2 linked regions of the Thermotoga maritima MSB8 genome follow. The protein of the gene in region 1 interacts with the protein of each later gene in a pairwise test. Links are inferred from orthologs where the notes say so. Each region holds a gene or a part of one and is shown on either strand. Other genes may lie near its edges. The genes, in order: gyrB and gyrA.

Region 1 (3,327 bases):
GAAAAGGCCAGTGCTTCCCATTCTTGATCACGTTTTCCGAGAACGAGTCCTTTTATATATCGTGAACCTATATCAATCGAGGTATAAAAGACAGTTTTTGACAAGTCAATCACCCCTTATCCACATCAATCTTCCATCATCCGTCAGGAAATACCTTTCCTTCGCTTTCATTTTCTCAGATTGCTCCATTATTACCTGAAAGTTCTCGACAAGATCTTTCCATTCTTCAAACATGATTCTGGATCCCTTCAGCAGAACAACTTCTTTTGACTCAAAAAAAACAGCGGACACTACAGAACTTTTCAGAATCGGAATCAACATCTCCAGAATTTCCCTGTCGCTCTTTGAAAGTCGAAGCCCTTCAAGATTAACTTCCAGAAACACTGGGTAGAATTTGAATAGGTCCTTTTTCGATAACGAAGCTACCAAACTCCCATCTTCAGCGCATAAATAATAATTCCCTTCATAGAAAACTATCCCTATAGCCTTTTTCGAATCTATTATAATACTTTTTGGAGAAATGTTAAAATTTTCTATCAAATATGAATACACTTTTTCTGGAACCCTCACGTGTTCTCTACGACTTTGAAAAAAAGAATTCACAAAGAACAGAATGTAAAGAACAATCATTGTGATGAGAAGAACTCTCAGGGATCTCATGACTAGATATCCAGTTCTTTCACTTTCAGAGCGTGCCTTTCTATGAACTCCCTTCTACTGGATGGATCGTTACCCATGAGAATTTCAAAGAGTCTATCCGCTTCTTCGGCATCTTCTATAGTTACCCTTATGATTTTTCTCGTTTCTGGATTCATCGTTGTTTCCCAGAGCTGCTCAGGATTCATCTCGCCAAGTCCTTTGTACCGTTGAATTTCGATCCTTTTTCCCTGGAGTTTCTCTTTGTATTCCGCCAGCTCCTGGTCACTGTAAACGTAGAACTCTTCTCTTCCAGCTTTGATCCTGTAGAGAGGTGGGAGTGCTATGTATACCCTGCCCTGTTCGATGAGGGGTCTCATGTATCTATAGAAGAGTGTCAGAAGGAGAGTTCTTATGTGTGCACCGTCTATATCGGCGTCGGTCATGATGATAATCCTACCGTATCTGAGCTTGCTTTCGTCGAAATCATCTCCTATGCCCGTTCCCACTGCAACAATTATGTCACTGATCTGCTCGTTTTTCAGTAATCTATCGAGAGATGATTTTTCCACGTTCAAAATCTTTCCTCTTATGGGAAGAACAGCCTGAAATTCTCTGTCTCTGGCCTGTTTTGCCGATCCCCCGGCAGAGTCACCTTCCACGATGAAAAGCTCCGTTTTCTCTCTATGTGTGGAACTACAGTCTGCCAGTTTTCCGGGAAGTGTTGTGTTTTGAAGAACGTTTTTCCTTCTCACCATTTCTCGAGCTCTCTTTGCCGCTTCTCTTGCCTGTTTGGTGCTCATGATCTTTGAAAGAATTGTTTTCACGAGCTCGGGATTCGCGTCGAATATTTTTTTCAGCTCTTCTCTCATAGCCTTGGTTACCGCTTCCTTGACTTCTTCGTTGCCGAGTTTTGACTTTGTTTGCCCTTCGAATTCGGGGTTCTTCACGTAAACACTGATAACCGCCGTGAGGCCTTCTCTAACATCCTCACCCTGGAAGGAATCGTCTTTCTTGAGAAAATTATGTTTTTTCCCATACTCGTTCATGAGTCTTGTGAGGGTGCTCTTAAAGGCTGTAACATGAGTTCCACCATCGACAGTTTTTATGGTGTTTGCAAAAGACACGATATCTTCAGAATACGAATCAGTGTATTGAAAGGCGATCTCCACTATCACTTCGTCTTCACCATTTTTTGTTTTCACTTTTTCCGTTCTCTTTATGTGTATCACATCGTGTAGAGCTTTTTTCCCACGGTTCAAATACTTCACATACTCCACTATGCCTCCGTCGAATTTGAAGGTTTTCTTCTCTCCGTTTATTCTGTCTTCGAATTCTATTTTGAGTCCTGGTACTAGGAAAGCTATCTCTCTCAATCTGTGTTCGAGTATGTCGGGATCGAACTCTGTCTCCGAAAATATGAGAGGATCGGGTTTGAATCGAACGATCGTGCCGTGCTTATCGGTTTCTCCTATCACTTCCACAGGTGTGACCGGTTTACCCCTTTCGTATCTTTGTCTGTAGATCTTCCCGTCACGATGTACCCGCACTTCCAGCCACTCCGAAAGAGCGTTCACCACCGATACACCAACACCGTGCAGGCCACCGCTTATCTTGTAGGAATCCTTGGAGAATTTTCCGCCCGCATGAAGAACTGTGAAAACCACTTCCAGAGCGCTTCTTCCCTCTTCTGGATGTATGTCAACGGGGATTCCCCTTCCGTTGTCCTCGACTTCCACACTTCCATCTTCATGGAGAGTCACACGTATCCAGTCGCAGTATCCAGCGAGTGCCTCATCAACACTGTTGTCAACCACTTCGTACACGAGGTGATGCAATCCACGTTTGCCCGTGGATCCTATGTACATTCCGGGTCGCATTCGGACAGGTTCCAGTCCTTTTAAAACCTTTATACTTTCAGCGGAGTACTTTTCCATCTACTTTTCCCCTCCTGAACTTTATATCTCTGAACAGTTCTTTGCCCGATCTTTCATTCAGAATTTTGAGCAAGCGATCTTTCTGCATGGTGAGTTCCGTCATCCACAGCGAATCATCGCAAACAATGTAAACTGTCCCGTTCTCCACTTTTTCCACCTTCGTGTGCCTCGCTATCACAGGTCCAACTATCTTGTCCCATTCAGAAAGGAGCATCTTTATCTTCAGTTCAAAAAAAAGAGGTTGTTTGGTGGAAAGCTCATCAAGCAGCTGTCTGAGAAGAATCATATTCCCACCCAGTTTTCCTCCAGATTTAAGACAAAAGGCTCAAAGTTTTCCATCAAAGTCGCTGTCACAGGTCCTGGCTCTTCCTCGAAAAACGAGTGCTCGTTCAACCTTCTGACAGGAACCACTCCCGCACTTGTGTGTGTGAGAAACATTTCATCCGCTTCGAACAGTTCCCACACCCACACTACTCTTTCTTCAACAGGTATCTCGAGACTTTTTGCGAGCTTTATAACGTTTTCCCGTGTGATGCCATCCAGAATACCGCTGTCAAGCGATGGTGTAATCAATTTGCCTTCTTTCACCAGAAACACATTGCTGAAACTTCCCTCACAGACCTGCCCGTTCAAACCGAGCAAAATCACATCGTAGCAGTCCACTATTTCCCTTCTTGCAAGCACTATGTCGGTGCGTCCAGTTATTTTTAGAGCTGGTGGAGTAGAAAGATCCGGTATCCTTCGAACGTTCGAT
Region 2 (3,388 bases), 240 kb from region 1 along the record:
GGTGTCGGCCGAACAGAACGCGATCACAATAGATGATTTTTCCAAAGTAGACCTCAGAATCGCAAAGGTCCTCGAAGCGGAGAAGGTTCCAAATTCCAGAAAACTTCTCAGATTGATAATCGATCTTGGAACGGAAAAGAGACAGATAGTGGCGGGAATTGCAGAACACTACAGACCTGAAGAACTCGTAGGAAAACTGATCGTCGTTGTCGCTAATTTAAAACCCGCAAAACTCATGGGCATAGAGTCTCAGGGAATGCTTCTCGCCGCAAAGTCCGGCGATACCTTGAGACTTTTGACTGTAGATGGAGAAATCACACCAGGTGCGAAGGTGTCCTGACGGAGGGATGTGAATGCCAGAGATCCTGATAAACAAACCCGTAGAGGATGAGCTTGTTGAGTCTTATCTTCTGTACTCGATGAGCGTTATAGTGGGAAGGGCCATTCCGGATGTTCGGGACGGCCTCAAACCCGTTCAGAGGAGAATTCTCTATGGAATGTACGAACTCGGCCTCAAGCACAACTCACCCACAAAGAAGAGTGCGAGAATCGTCGGTGAAGTGATGGGTAAGTACCATCCTCACGGCGACGCACCCGTGTATGATGCCCTCGTGAGGATGGCTCAACCGTTCACGATGAGGTATCCACTCATAGAGGGTCAGGGAAACTTCGGTTCCATAGACAGAGACCCTCCAGCCGCGATGAGGTACACGGAAGCGAGACTCACGAGGCTCGCAGAAGAAATGCTCGAAGACATAGAAAAGAACACGGTGAACATGATCGACAATTTCGATGGCACGCTGAAGGAGCCTGAAGTCCTCCCATCCAAAGTGCCAAATCTCATAATAAACGGTGCCTCCGGTATAGCGGTGGGAATGGCCACGAACATACCTCCACACAATCTCTCCGAGACCGTGGATGCCCTGATTTATTTGATCGACCATCCAGAAGCCACGGTTGAAGAACTCATGCAGTTCATAAAGGGGCCGGATTTCCCCACAGGAGCCGTGGTAGTGAACGCTTCTGAGTTGAAGAAGGTTTACGAAGAGGGAAGAGGCAGGATCATCGTCAGAGGGAAGGTGCACGTCGAGGATGGAAAGAGAGTGAAGCGAATCGTCATCACGGAGATTCCGTACGGAGTCAGTAAAGCGGGTCTCATAGAGCAAATAGCGAAGATTGCAAAAGACGACGAATCACTCCCAATCAGGAACATAAGAGATGAATCTGACAAACGCGGAATGAGAATAGTCATAGAAATTCCAAAAGACGCAAACGAAGAGGTCATAATAAACAATCTCTACAAGAGAACCGCTCTTCAGGATTACTTCAACGTTCAGATGCTGGTCATAGACAAACACAAAAGGCCCAGGTTGATGAATCTGAAAGGATTGATGGAAGCTTTCCTTGAGCACCGCTTTGAAGTCATCAGAAGAAGAGCAAGGTACGAATACGAGCAGTACACAAGGAGGGCACACGTTGTCGAGGGTCTCCTGAAAGCGGCAAGAGCGATAGGTGTTGTTGTGGACATCGTGAGGAACAGCAAAGATGTGGAAAGTGCGAGGCAATCGCTCATGGAAACACTCGAGATCACCGAAGAACAGGCAAAAGCCATTCTCGACATGAGACTTTCGAGGCTGACTTCCCTCGAAATAGAGAACCTTCAAAACGAATACTCCGATCTGGTCAGGAAGATCTCAGAAGTGAAGGAAATACTCGAGAAGGACGAAAAAGTAAAGGAGATAATGAAAAAAGAATTCCTCTACCTGAAGCAGCAATACGGAGATCCCAGAAGAACAGAAGTAACAGATCAAAGTATCGAATACAACGAAGAAGAACTCATTGTCGAAGAGGACGTGGTGATCACACTGAGTCATAAGGGTTATCTGAAGAGCACACCGCTGAACAGCTACAGATCGCAGAAGCGTGGAGGTAAAGGTATCACCGTCTCGAAACTCTCTGAAGATGATGAGGTCGAGTTCGTTGTGGTCGCGAAGAACACCTCATCGACCCTGTTTATAACGAACCTCGGGCGGGCGTACGTTCTCAAGAATTATCAGCTGGAAACTACCGGAAGAAACACGAGAGGAAGACACATCACCGCGTTTCTGAATCTCGAAGACACAGAAAAGATCGTGGCACTCGCTTCTCTGAACGGTGAAGGAAGGGATCTTGTGATCGCTACGAAGTCCGGGAAGATCAAAAGGACCGCCCTCAAAGAGTTTGAAAACGCCACCAGCAATCGCGGTGTCAGAGCCATAAAGATAGAACCTGGAGATGAGATCGTCAGCGCCAGGGTTGTTAACAGCGAAAAAGAAACACTCATAGTGGCAACGAAGATGGGTATGGCCATCAGATTTCCGGTGAGTGATGTTCGCAGAATGGGAAGAAATGCGGCCGGAGTTCAGGCGATAAAGCTTCAGCCAGGAGACGAAGTGGTGAGTGTGGACGTGATACCTCCAGGTGAGGAAGGAGAGATTCTCACCGTGACAGAGAAGGGATTCGGCAAGAGAACACCCGTTCAGCTGTACAGGATTCAAAGAAGGGGAGGAACGGGTCTCAGAAACATCTCCGATGTGAACAAAACGGGATACGTAGTAGCTGTGAGGTACGTGAGGGGCGACGAAGAGATAGTGGTGGTCACAAGAAACGGTATGATGATCAGATTTCCCGTGTCTGAAATCGGTGTCATCGGTCGTGTAACGAAAGGTGTGAAACTCATCGAACTTGGAGACGATACCATATCGAAGGTGGCGGTGGTGAAAGATTGAGGAAACCCATAGAACATACCGCCGATATCGCTTACGAGATATCCGGGAACTCTTACGAAGAACTTCTGGAAGAGGCGAGAAACATCCTTCTCGAAGAAGAAGGGATTGTCCTCGACACCGAAGAGAAAGAGAAAATGTATCCTCTTGAAGAGACGGAAGACGCTTTTTTTGACACGGTGAACGACTGGATTCTTGAGATATCGAAAGGATGGGCTCCCTGGAGGATTAAAAGGGAAGGGAATGAGTTAAAAGTAACTTTCAGGAAGATCAGAAAAAAAGAGGGAACCGAAATAAAAGCTCTCACATACCATCTTCTGAAGTTCGAGCGTGATGGAGATGTTCTGAAAACGAAGGTGGTGTTCGATACTTGAAAGATCTCACGGAAAGGCAGAGAAAGGTGCTTCTGTTCATAGAAGAGTTCATAGAGAAAAATGGATATCCCCCCTCGGTGAGGGAGATCGCGCGGCGCTTCAGGATCACTCCGCGCGGCGCTCTTCTCCATCTAATTGCTCTGGAGAAGAAGGGTTACATCGAAAGGAAAAACGGCAAACCGCGGGCACTGAGGATATCGAAAAGCATAAGGAACAAAATACCTCTGATTGGAGAGATTCGTGCAGGTG

What was found.
Region 2: the proteins of gyrB (region 1) and gyrA interact in binary tests that used the Escherichia coli proteins (3 or more experiments, as listed by UniProt). The link is inferred for Thermotoga maritima MSB8 from one-to-one orthologs.

The regions. Positions count from the first base shown.
Region 1 is NC_000853.1:856,906-860,232, reverse strand. What follows is about bases 119-3,117. They hold gyrB (DNA topoisomerase (ATP-hydrolyzing) subunit B), read right to left. Parts: upstream 2,574-3,117; coding sequence 663-2,573; downstream 119-662. Other genes in these bases: TM_RS04255 (aminotransferase class IV), read right to left, coding at 2,856-3,117; TM_RS04260 (DUF721 domain-containing protein), read right to left, coding at 2,554-2,859; TM_RS09800 (DUF4894 domain-containing protein), read right to left, coding at 119-630. In the rest of the region: TM_RS04275 (cell division protein FtsA), read right to left, coding at 1-104; more of TM_RS09800, read right to left, coding at 106-118; more of TM_RS04255, read right to left, coding at 3,118-3,327. UniProt on the Escherichia coli protein: DNA gyrase negatively supercoils closed circular double-stranded DNA in an ATP-dependent manner to maintain chromosomes in an underwound state.
Region 2 is NC_000853.1:1,097,259-1,100,646, reverse strand. Bases 1-3,060 are described here. They hold gyrA (DNA gyrase subunit A), read left to right. Parts: upstream 1-353; coding sequence 354-2,768; downstream 2,769-3,060. Other genes in these bases: TM_RS05495 (archease), read left to right, coding at 2,765-3,060; metG (methionine--tRNA ligase), read left to right, coding at 1-340. Also shown: more of TM_RS05495, read left to right, coding at 3,061-3,139; transcriptional repressor LexA, read left to right, coding at 3,136-3,388. UniProt on the Escherichia coli protein: A type II topoisomerase that negatively supercoils closed circular double-stranded (ds) DNA in an ATP-dependent manner to maintain chromosomes in an underwound state.